DNA from 2 places in the Achromobacter sp. D7-1 genome. Region 1 is predicted to be linked to the other one. Evidence: predicted binding sites of a transcription regulator. Region 1 holds the regulator's gene; the other holds the start of a gene.
What was found. Region 1 encodes NrdR, which represses ribonucleotide reductase genes. Its sites were predicted from a motif close to CACNANATNTNGTG; they were not measured.

Region 1 (5,684 bases):
AAGTCCAAGGGCAACTACATCGGCATTTCGGAGTCGCCCGATTCGATGTTCGGCAAGCTCATGTCGATTTCCGACACGCTGATGTGGCGCTACTTCGAACTGCTGTCGTTCCGCTCGCTGGAAGACATCGCCGCGCTCAAGCAGGAGATCGATGGCGGCCGCAACCCGCGCGACGCCAAGGTCATGCTGGCCCAGGAAATCATCACGCGCTTCCATTCCGCCAAGGCCGCCGACGAGGCGCTGGCCTCGTTCGAGGCCCGTTTCCGCGACGGCGCGATCCCCGAGGACATGCCCGAGGTGAACATCGGCGGCGCGCCGGTGGGCATCCTGAAGCTGCTGCGCGAAGCTGGCTTGGTGGCGTCCGGTTCGGAAGCGCAGCGCAACGTGGAGCAGGGCGGCGTGCGCGTCAACGGCGACCGGGTGGAAGACAAAACGTTGCAATTGCCGGCGGGGACTTACGTCGTTCAGGTGGGTAAGCGCAAATTTGCGCGTGTTAACTTGAACCCATGATTGCGAAGTTTTGATACGCTGAGGGTACAGACAGGGGCAGTGGGGCCTTTGCGGCACTTCTAGGAGCACGACATGAAACTTTCGAGTTTGTCCTTTTCCGATAACGAGTCGATTCCCGAACGCTACGCCTTCGGCCGGATCGATGCGCAATCGCACGTCGCGCTGGCAGACAACTTCAACCCGCAGTTTTCCTGGGACGACGTTCCGGCGGGTACGCAGTCGTTTGCGCTGATCTGCCACGACCCCGATGTGCCCTCCGAACCCGACGACGTCAACCAGGAAGGCCGCGAGGTGCCGGCCAGCCTGCCGCGCGTGGATTTCTTCCACTGGGTGCTGGTCGACCTGCCGGCCGACCTGCGCGACATCGAGGAAGGCACCTTTTCCAGCGGCATCACGCCGCGCGGCAAGGGCGGCCCGCTGGCGCCGATGGACGCGCGCCAGGGCATCAACTCGTACTCGTCATGGTTTGCCAACGACCACGACATGAGCGGCGACTACTTCGGCTATGACGGCCCATGCCCGCCCTGGAACGACGCGATCGTGCACCGCTACGTGTTCACCCTGTACGCGCTGGACGTGCCCACGCTGAACCTGCAGGGTTCCTTCACGGGCGAGGACGCGCTACGCGCCATCCAGAAGCACGTGCTGGCGCAGGCGTCGTTGACGGGCACCTATACGCTCAATCCCAAGCTGGCTCCCAAGCAGATCGGCGCCACTTCGGCCTGATCCGTCACGCCGCAGAAAGGCCGCAGTCTCGCAAACTGCGGCCTTTTCCATTTCCGAAAAGGTTCAGCCCATTGTGCGCTTGAGCCGCAACAACGCCAATCCGAAGGTAATGAAAATGGCGCCGACCAGGCGGTTGATCCAGGCCACGATGCGGGGCCGGCGCAGCAGGCGCCGGGCGCGGTGAGCCAGGGTGCCATAGGCCAACAGAGACACCAGCGACATGCCCGTGAAGATGCCGGTCAGGATGAAGAACTGAGGCAGCAAGGGCTCGGCTGCGTTCAGGAACTGGGGAAACAGCGCCGTGAAGAACAGGATGGGTTTGGGGTTCAGCGTGGCGACCAGGGCAGCTTCCGAATAGAGTCGGCCAGCGCTGCGCGGCGCCAATGCGGCGGGGTCGGAAGGCGGTGCGATGTTCGAGCGGCCCAGCAAGTGGCGCAGGCCGATGTAAAGCAGGTAAGCGGCGCCTGCCACTTTGAGCAGCATGAACAGCATGGCGGACGATTGCAGTACCACGCCTAGCCCCAGCATGGCGGCGGCCGACAGCAGGAACAGGCCTGTCACATTGCCCAGGGTGGACGGCAGCACGGCCCGCAAGCCGCCCGCCGCGCCGTTGCGGATCGCCAGCATGGTGGCGGGCCCGGGGCTGACGACGCTGACCGCAGCTACCAGCGAGTAGGTTATGAGCGTGGCGCTTTGCATGAAAGTTTCTCAAGTCGGGTTGAGACGGGTTTTCGGCCGATGAAGGATGGCGTGGTTTTCACGCTCATCGAGGCAATTTTGCCCGGGTTCCAGGTATTTTGGGAGCAATTGATCCTCCCCGACGCGGTAAACTATCCGTCATTCTCCGGGTTTACCCACCCGGGCGCAGTTTTCTCCTCTCTTACCGCCTCAGGAACTCCCGTCATGTTTGACCGCAACCTCACCTTGTCCAAGGCTGACCCGGACGTTTGGGCCGCCATCCAGAAGGAAGACGTCCGCCAGGAACAGCACATCGAGCTGATCGCCTCGGAGAACTACGCCAGCCCGGCCGTCATGGAAGCCCAGGGCACGCAGCTCACCAACAAGTACGCCGAAGGCTATCCGGGCAAGCGCTACTACGGCGGTTGCGAGTACGTGGACGTGGTCGAGCAACTGGCCATCGACCGCCTGAAGCAGATCTTCGGCGCTGAAGCCGCCAACGTACAGCCCAACTCGGGCTCGCAGGCCAACCAGGGCGTGTACATGGCCGTCCTGAAGCCGGGCGACACCGTGCTGGGCATGAGCCTGGCCGAAGGCGGCCACCTGACGCACGGCGCGTCGGTCAACGCCTCGGGCAAGCTGTACAACTTCATCTCCTACGGCCTGGACGCAAACGAAGTCCTGAACTACGACCAGGTCGAGCAACTGGCCAAAGAGCACAAGCCCAAGCTGATCGTGGCTGGCGCTTCCGCCTACGCCCTGCACATCGACTTCGAGCGCATGGCCCGCATCGCCCGTGAAAACGGCGCGCTGTTCATGGTCGACATCGCCCACTACGCCGGCCTGGTCGCCGGCGGCGCCTATCCGAACCCGGTCCCGCACGCCGACTTCGTCACCTCGACCACGCACAAGTCGCTGCGCGGCCCGCGCGGCGGCGTCATCATGATGAAGGCCGAGCACGAGAAGATCATCAACTCGGCGATCTTCCCCGGCATCCAGGGCGGTCCGCTGATGCATGTCATCGCCGGCAAGGCCGTGGCCTTCAAGGAAGCGCTGGAGCCCGCCTTCAAGGACTACGCGCAGCAAGTGGTCAAGAATGCCAAGGTGCTGGCCGACACGCTGGTCAAGCGCGGCCTGCGCATCGTTTCCGGCCGTACCGAAAGCCACGTCATGCTGGTGGACCTGCGTTCCAAGGGCATCACGGGCAAGGAAGCGGAAGCCGTGCTGGGCCAGGCCCACATCACGGTCAACAAGAACGCCATCCCGAACGATCCGGAAAAGCCTTTCGTGACCAGCGGCATCCGCCTGGGCACGCCGGCCATGACCACGCGCGGCTTCACCGAAGCGGAAGCCGAGCTGACCGCCAACCTTATCGCCGACGTGCTGGACAATCCGCGCGACGAAGCCAACATCGCCGCCGTGCGCGCCCGCGTCAATGAACTGACCTCGCGCCTGCCGGTCTACGGTAAGAAGTAAGCGAGCATCCCTGCGGCGGGCTGCGGCCCGGCCGTAGCGCTCCATAAGGGACGGCCCCGCAAGGCGCCGTCCCTTTGCTTTCGGGGCGGTACCCTGGCAAAAAATACGGGGGCGGATTAGCCCGTATTGGCGCTGGCGGCCCGGCGCCTCGTTACAATATGCTTAACTATTGCCCTCAGCGCCTTTAGGGATCACACATGCGGTGTCCATTTTGCGGCAATGCCGAAACGCAGGTCGTCGACAGCCGGGTCTCCGAAGAAGGCGACGCCATACGCCGTCGCCGCCGCTGCCTGTCCTGTGACAAGCGCTTCACCACCTATGAACGGGTGGAGCTGGCCATGCCTTCCATCGTGAAGCGCAACGGCAGCCGCAGCGACTACGATCCCGGCAAGCTGCGCGCCAGCCTGAGCCTGGCGCTGCGCAAGCGCCCCGTCAGCACGGAAGACGTGGACGCGGCGGTTGCCCGCATCGAAGAGCAGTTGCTGGCCAGCGGACTGCGCGAAGTGCCTAGCGAACACATCGGCGAGCTCGTCATGAACGAACTGCGCAAGCTCGACAAGGTGGCTTACGTGCGCTTCGCCTCGGTCTACAAGAGCTTCGAGGACATTGGCGAATTCGTCGAGGCCATCCGCGAGATGCAGGGCCCGCTGCTGCCGGGCAAGCTGCGCAAGGACTAGAGAAGACTCGACGCCAACCCGTCCGGGGCCGTCGAGCGGCGCGGATGTAGAAAATGACGGCGCCGCGGCGCCGTCATTGCATGGCGGGCGCTGCGCGCGCCAGGCTGGGCGTCAGCGGCTGGAATTTGCGCCACACGCGGCGCATGTGCTGGGCCGAGCCGAAGCCCGATTTCTCGGCCACGCGCTCCAGATCCAGCCTGGTGTCGCGCAGCAGGTCGCGCGCCAGCGCCACGCGTATCTGATAAAGGTAATCCATCGGCGTGCAGCCCGCGTGTTCGCGGAACAGCCGGGTCAGGTGGCGAGCGCTGGTATGCGCCTGGTCCGCCAGCGATTGCGCCGACCAGGGCGCCGCCGGATCGCGAATGACCGCATCCTGCACCCGGTGCACGCCCGGATGCATATGGCTGCGGTGATCCAGCCAGGGCGACAGTGTGGAATCCGTGCCGGCGCGCCGCTGGTAGACGACCATGTCGCGTGCTGTTTCGCTGGCCACGCGCGGCCCGCAATGGCGCGACACCATGTGCAAGGCCAGGTCGATGCCGGCCGTGATTCCCGCGCTGCTGACCAGCTTGCCGTCCTCGACGAAGATGCGGTTGTCATGCAGCCGCGCGCTCGGGTCGATGCTGGCCAGTTGTTCCAGGCAGGTGTGGTGCGTGGTGCAATCCCGTTGCCGCGTCAGTCCGGCGGCGGCGGCGAATAGCGCGCCGGCGCACACCGTCATCAGGGTGAAGCCGTCGGCGGGATGGCGGACCGCCAGCCAGTCGATGATGGCGCGCGAGTCGGGGTCATCGAGGCGCGTGGGCTTGCCCACCACGCCGGAAATGATGACCAGGGCCTCGGGCGGCAGCGCGGCCGGCAGGGCCTGGATATGCGCCAGATGCAGGCCGGGCAGGCCGCTTTCGACCTCCCGCGACGGGCCGCAGAAATGCTGCTCGAAGGTGCCGGGACTCAGCTTGTTGGCCACGCGGAAGGCCTCCGCCGGACCCGCCACGTCCAGCAGCACGATGCCGCGCGTCAGCACGAAATAGACCGGGACCATGCAGCCCTCCGCCAGCGCTAGGCCGCTAGCGCGTCGGCGGCGCGCGCGATGCGGGCGAAGCGTCCTTGCAGCACCAGCTCGGTCCGGTCGCGGATTTCGGCCGGGGTGTAATGCTGGCCGGACGGGCTCTGCATGGCGAAGGTCAGGGTGGCATCGGTGGGGAACACCACCTTGTAGCCGGCGTCGCTGGCGTGGCGCGAGGTGGTTTCGCAGCATTGTTCCGTGCGGATGCCGCTGACGATGATGCCTTCGATGCCATGCTTCACCAGCCAGTCCTGCAGGCTGGCGCCGTCCGCGTCCTTGGCATAGAGCGAGGAATGCACGGTCTTGTGGAACACGGCGGTGGGCGCGATGCGCAATTCCTTGAGCGTCTTGACGTGCCCGGAGGCCATCGAGAAGGGGTTGGCGGGGTCGTTCGACACGCTGGTGTGAAACACCTGCAGTACCGGAATGTCCTGGGCCTCGGCCGTGTCGATCAGGGACTGGATCTGTTCCACAAAGGCCGGATACTCGGTTTCATCCCAAAACGGACGTTGCCGGAAAGAGTCTTGTACATCGATGACGATCAGTGCTTGTTT
Region 2 (5,684 bases), on a different contig from region 1:
TTGATAGCGGCCGCGCTCTTCAGCGAGCAGGCTCGAGGCCCAGTACGCGTGATAGCACACGGCTTCCATCGAACGGTCGGCGAATTCGACGGCGGACTGCGATGCGTAAGGCACGCGCATCATCTGCAGGCAATCCTGGAAGCCCATGATGCCCATGCCCACCGGACGATGGCGCGCGTTGGAATTGCGAGCCTTGTCGACGGCGTAGTAGTTGATGTCGATCACGTTGTCGAGCATGCGCATTGCGATGCTGACGGTGCGTTTGATCTTGTCGTGGTCGAGTTCGAAACCGCCACCGGCAGCCGGCTTCATGTGCGCGACCAGGTTCACGGAACCCAGGTTGCACACCGCGATTTCGGATTCGTTGGTGTTCAGCGTGATCTCGGTGCAGAGGTTCGAGCTGTGGACCACGCCGACGTGCTGCTGCGGCGAACGGATGTTGCAAGGATCCTTGAACGTGATCCAGGGGTGGCCGGTTTCGAACAGCATCGACAGCATCTTGCGCCACAGGTTCAGCGCCGGCATCTTCTTGAAGAGCTTGAGTTCGCCGCTGGCCACGCGCGCTTCGTAGCCCACGTAGGCTTCTTCAAAGGCGCGGCCGTACTTGTCGTGCAGGTCGGGGCAGTCGGACGGCGAGAACAACGTCCACTCGCCGCCTTCCATGACGCGCTTCATGAACAGGTCGGGAATCCAGTTCGCCGTGTTCATGTCGTGCGTGCGGCGGCGCTCGTCGCCGGTGTTCTTGCGCAGTTCCAGGAATTCTTCGATGTCCAGGTGCCACGATTCCAGGTACGTGCAGACAGCGCCCTTGCGCTTGCCGCCCTGGTTGACCGCGACCGCGGTGTCGTTGACGACCTTCAGGAACGGCACGACGCCTTGGCTTTCGCCGTTGGTGCCCTTGATGTGGCTGCGCAGCGCGCGCACCGGGGTCCAGTCGTTGCCCAGGCCGCCGGCGTACTTGGCCAGCAGCGCGTTTTCCTTGATGGCGTCGTAGATGCCTTCCAGGTCGTCGGAGACGGTGGTGAGGTAGCACGACGACAGCTGCGAGTGCAGGGTGCCGGAGTTGAACAGCGTCGGCGTCGAGCTCATGAAGTCGAACGAGGACAGGATCTCGTAGAACTCGATGGCGCGGGTTTCGCGGTCGGCTTCGCGCAGCGCCAGGCCCATGGCCACGCGCATGAAGAACACCTGCGGCAGTTCGATGCGGGTGCCGCGGATGTGCAGGAAGTAGCGGTCGTACAGGGTCTGCAGGCCGAGGTAGCCGAACTGCAGGTCGCGCTTGGCGTTCAGGGCGTGGCCCAGCTTGGTCAGGTCATAGCTGGCCAGATCGGGCGACAGCAGGCCGCCTTCGATGCCGCGGGCGATGAAGGTGGGGAAGTATTCGGCGTAGCGGGCGGCCATGCCGTCCTGCGAGACTTCCTCGCCCAGCACTTCCTTGCGGATCGTGTGCAGCAGCAGACGTGCGGTGACCTGGCTGTAGGCCGGGTCCTTTTCGACCAGCGCGCGCGCGGACAGGATGGCGGACTTGAACACTTCGTCGACGGGAATGCCGTCGTACAGGTTCTTGACCGTTTCCTTCAGGATCGCTTCCGTGTCGATGAATTCGGCCAGGCCTTCGCCGGCGGCTTCGATGGTGGCGCGCAGTTCAGCCAGGTCCAGCGGGCGGCGCACGCCGGCGTCGGTCACGTTCAGCACGTGCTCCTGCGGGGCGGCGGCCTTCTCCTGGGTGTCGGCGGCGGCCGCGGCTGCGGCGCGTTCCTGCGTGCGCTTTTCGCGGTACAGCACGTAGGCGCGGGCAACGTCGTGTTCGCCCGAGCGCATCAGGGCCAGTTCGACCTGGTCCTGGATGTCTTCAATATGGAAGGTGCCGCCGTTGGGGCGGTTGCGCACCAGGGCGTTGACGGCCTGGCTGGTCAGGTTCTCGACCAGCTCACGCACGCGCGCCGAGGCCGCGCCCTGGCCGCCGTTGACGGCCAGGAAGGCCTTGGTCATGGCGATGGCGATCTTGTTGGGTTCGAACCCGACCACCGAGCCATTGCGGCGAATGATGTTGTAGCTGGCCCATTGCCCGCCATTGGCGTCGGCAGGGGAATCGGTTTGCGAGGGCGGCACGGCCGTAGGCCGGGTCACAGAGGCGATCGTAGTCTGCATGGAAGCTCCTGTGCGAAAAGCGCGTAGATAGCGACATGACGACGTCATGTCAGGTACGAAATTGGATCTTTTGAGGGGGTCGCAACGTTCTGGACGGGCTAGTCCAAAAGGCGTGGCCGACGGGAATCAGCGCTTAGGCGACCACAACATGTAGTGTAGCACCCCTCGTTGGACACTAATTCTAGTGATCGAGTACGACAGGGACAAGAAGAAGATAAGACGAAGTTCACAAAAGATTGTTACCAAATGCACTAGGCGCGCCCAGCAAGGCGCGCCCAGGAAGGTGCCGCTCAGAGCGAATGTTTATGCGGTTTTCCGCAGGGGCATATCTTGCGGGGCAGGCGCCGTATAGGTTTGCATCAAGCGGCCCAACTCCGTCCGATACTTCTCGACGTTTGCAGCCTTCACGTGACCGAAGCCGCGGATGGTTTCTGCAAGGCCGGCGATTGTAGCCGCTTGGGCCAGCTTGTCGCGGGTCAACCCTGCAAGCAACTGGTCTATGGTCTGGCGGTACTCGCGCACCAGCGACCGTTCCATCTTGCGTTCGGCGGTATGGCCGAAGGGATCGAACCAGGTGCCGCGCAAGCCCTTCAGGCGCGTCAGCATTTTCAGCGCGGTCATGGTGCGCGGACCTAGCGTCATCTTGCGCGGCACGCCGGTGCGCGGATCCTTGCGCGCGAAGATGGGCGGCGCCATGTGGAAGCGCAGGCTGTAGTCGCCTTCGAACTGGCCCTTCAGCTGGGCCTGGAACGACTCGCCAGTGTAGAGCCGAGCCACTTCGTATTCGTCCTTGTAGGCCATGAGCTTGAACAGGCCGCGCGCGACCGCCAGCGCCAGCCGCGGGGTCTTGGCCTCGGGCGCGAGTTCACGTTCGCGCGCCGCGACGGCTTCGACCACGTCCTGGAACTGGCGGGCATAGCCGGCGTCCTGGTAGGCGGTGAGGTCGTCGATGCGGCGGGCGACGGCGCGTTCGAACGACTCGGGCACATGCAACTGCACCACCTGGGCGCGCGGCCGCAGCGCGCCTTCCAGCGCGTCGGGCTGGTGCGCCGCGAGGCGACCGCTGTCGAACGCGGCCCGGTTGGCGGCCACCGCCACGCCATTGAGTTCGATGGCGCGGTTGATGGCCGCTTGCGATAGCGGCACGCCGCCGCGCTGCCAGGCATAGCCCAGCATGAACATATTGGACAGGATGCTGTCGCCGAACAGGGCCAGCGCCGCTTCATGCGCGTCGATCGCGGCGGTGTTGGATTCGCCCGCCGCGTGGCGGATCTTGGCCAGCAGCGCTTCGGGCCGCATGGCCGCGTCCGGGTTGCGGGTGAAGTCGGAGACCGGCGCGACGTAGCTGTTGACCGTGACCTGGGTATGGCCGCGGCGCAGCGCGCCCAGCGAATCCGGCGCCACGGAGGCGACCGGGTCGCACAGGATCGCGGCGTCGGCCTGCTGCCAGTCCAGGCGCACCGGGCCTGCCGGCGCACCGGCAGGCGCCAGGCGGATGTGGCTGACCACCGTGCCGCCTTTCTGCGCCAGGCCGGTCAGGTCGAGCACGGCGGCGGACAGGCCTTCCAGGTGCGCGGCCATCGACACGATGGCGCCGATGGTGATGACGCCGGTGCCGCCCATGCCGGCCACCAGCAGGCGGTAGGGATGGTCCAGTACGGGCATGGCGGGCAGGGGCAATTGCGCGATCAGTTTTTGCAGGCGTTCCTGGTCGGCCTTGGGCGCGGCGCTCTTCTTGGGCTTGCCGCCCATGACGGACACGAAGCTGGGGCAGAAGCCTTCGGCGCAGGAATAGTCCTTGTTGCAGCTGGACTGATCAATGGCGCGCTTGCGGCCATAGGGCGTTTCCAGCGGCACCACCGACAGGCAGTTCGACTGCACGCCGCAGTCGCCGCAGCCTTCGCAGACGGCGCTGTTGATCAGCATGCGGCGTGCCGGGTCGGGGAACTGGTTCTTCTTGCGGCGCCGGCGCTTTTCGGCGGCGCAGGTCTGGTCGTGGATCAGCACGGTCACGCCGGCGATCTCGCGCAGCTCGCGCTGCAGCGCGTCCAGTTCGCGGCGGTGGTGCACCGTGATGCCGGCGCCCAGGTCCACGCCCTGGTATTTTTCGGGCTCGTCCGTGGTGACGACGATGCGCGTCACGTTCTCGCCGCGCAGTTGCTGGCAGATGCTGGGCACCGAGATCGGGCCGTCGATGGGCTGGCCGCCCGTCATGGCCGTGGCGTCGTTGAACAGGATCTTGTAGGTGATGTTGGCCTTGGCGGCCACGGCCTGGCGGATGGCGAGATAGCCGGAGTGGTAATAGGTGCCTTCTCCCATGTTCTGGAAGATGTGCGGCATCTTGGTGTAGCGCGACAGGCCGATCCAGTCCACGCCTTCGCCGCCCATCTGCGTCAGGCCGCCGGTGTCGCGGTCCATCCAGGCGGCCATGTAGTGGCAGCCCACGCCCGACAGCGCCTGGCTGCCTTCCGGCACCTTGGTCGAGGTGCTGTGCGGGCAGCCCGAACAGAAGTAGGGGCGGCGGCGCATGCCGTCGGCATCGTTGGACAGCGGCGCCTGGCAGGCGAACGCGGACAGGTCGGCCGCCAGCGGCAGGCCGGCGGCGCGGCTGAGCCAGCTGGCCAGCGGCTGCGCCAGCAGGGAAGGACGCAACTGGCCGGCCGAGGGCACCAGCGCTGCGCCGTCGAAGCCTTTCTTGCCGATGACCGAGGGGCGCTCCGGCATATTGAACAGCAGGTCCTTGATCTGGCTTTCGACCACCGCGCCTTTTTCCTCGATCACGAGGATGTGCGACAGGCCGCGCGCGAATTCCAGCAGGCGCTCGCTATCCAGCGGCCAGGTCAGGCCGGGCTTGTAGATGCGCACCGGCGCGTTGGCCGTGACGGTGTCCACGCCCAGGCGCGACAGCGCTTCCATGGTGTCCAGGTGCGCCTTGCCGACCGTGACGATGCCCACGGTCGCCTTGGGCGCCGGACAGGCCAGGCGGTCGATGCTGTGGCGGCGCGCGAACGCGGCCACGGCCTTCATGCGCAGGTTCATGCGCGTTTCGATCGCCAGCGACAGGAAGTCGCGCGCGGAGTATTCGAGCGATTCGGGCGGCATGTCCGGGTCCGCCGGCATGTCGTAGCGCTGGACGGGGGCGGGGACGAAGGAGTGCCCGCATTCGATGGTTTCGGACACGGCCTTGAAGGCGACCCAGGTGCCCGAGTAGCGCGACAGGGCCCAGCCCCAGAGCGCGAAGGTCTCGTATTCGTCGATGGAGGCGGGATGCACGATGGGCATCTGCCAGCCGATCAGCGAGGCCTCGCTGGCATGCGGGATCGAGGACGAGACGGCGGTGTGGTCGTCGCCCACCACCACCAGCACGCCGCCGTTGCGCGATGCGCCCGCGGCGTTGCCGTGATGCAGCGCGTCGCCGGCGCGATCCACGCCCGGGCCCTTGCCGTACCACATGGCGTAGACGCCATCGACGTTGCGGTCGGCGCGCACGCCGGCCTGCTGCGTGCCCATGACGGCGGTGGCCGCCATGTCTT

Region 2: a site for NrdR is predicted at 2,294-2,307, ahead of AC6LKD_RS22010 (ribonucleoside-diphosphate reductase subunit alpha). Genes of this name have one in related genera too.

Annotation. Positions count from the first base shown of each region.
Region 1 is NZ_JCBAMT010000085.1:11,001-16,684, reverse strand. Features, by position in the region: gene tyrS (tyrosine--tRNA ligase) at 1-510, shown strand, start outside; gene AC6LKD_RS26885 (YbhB/YbcL family Raf kinase inhibitor-like protein) at 583-1,236, shown strand; gene AC6LKD_RS26880 (LysE family translocator) at 1,300-1,935, opposite strand; gene glyA (serine hydroxymethyltransferase) at 2,140-3,390, shown strand; gene nrdR (transcriptional regulator NrdR) at 3,588-4,067, shown strand; gene AC6LKD_RS26865 (GlxA family transcriptional regulator) at 4,141-5,106, opposite strand; gene AC6LKD_RS26860 (cysteine hydrolase family protein) at 5,124-5,684, opposite strand, start outside.
Region 2 is NZ_JCBAMT010000057.1:34,770-40,453, forward strand. Features, by position in the region: gene AC6LKD_RS22010 (ribonucleoside-diphosphate reductase subunit alpha) at 1-2,151, opposite strand, end outside; gene AC6LKD_RS22015 (indolepyruvate ferredoxin oxidoreductase family protein) at 2,455-5,684, opposite strand, start outside.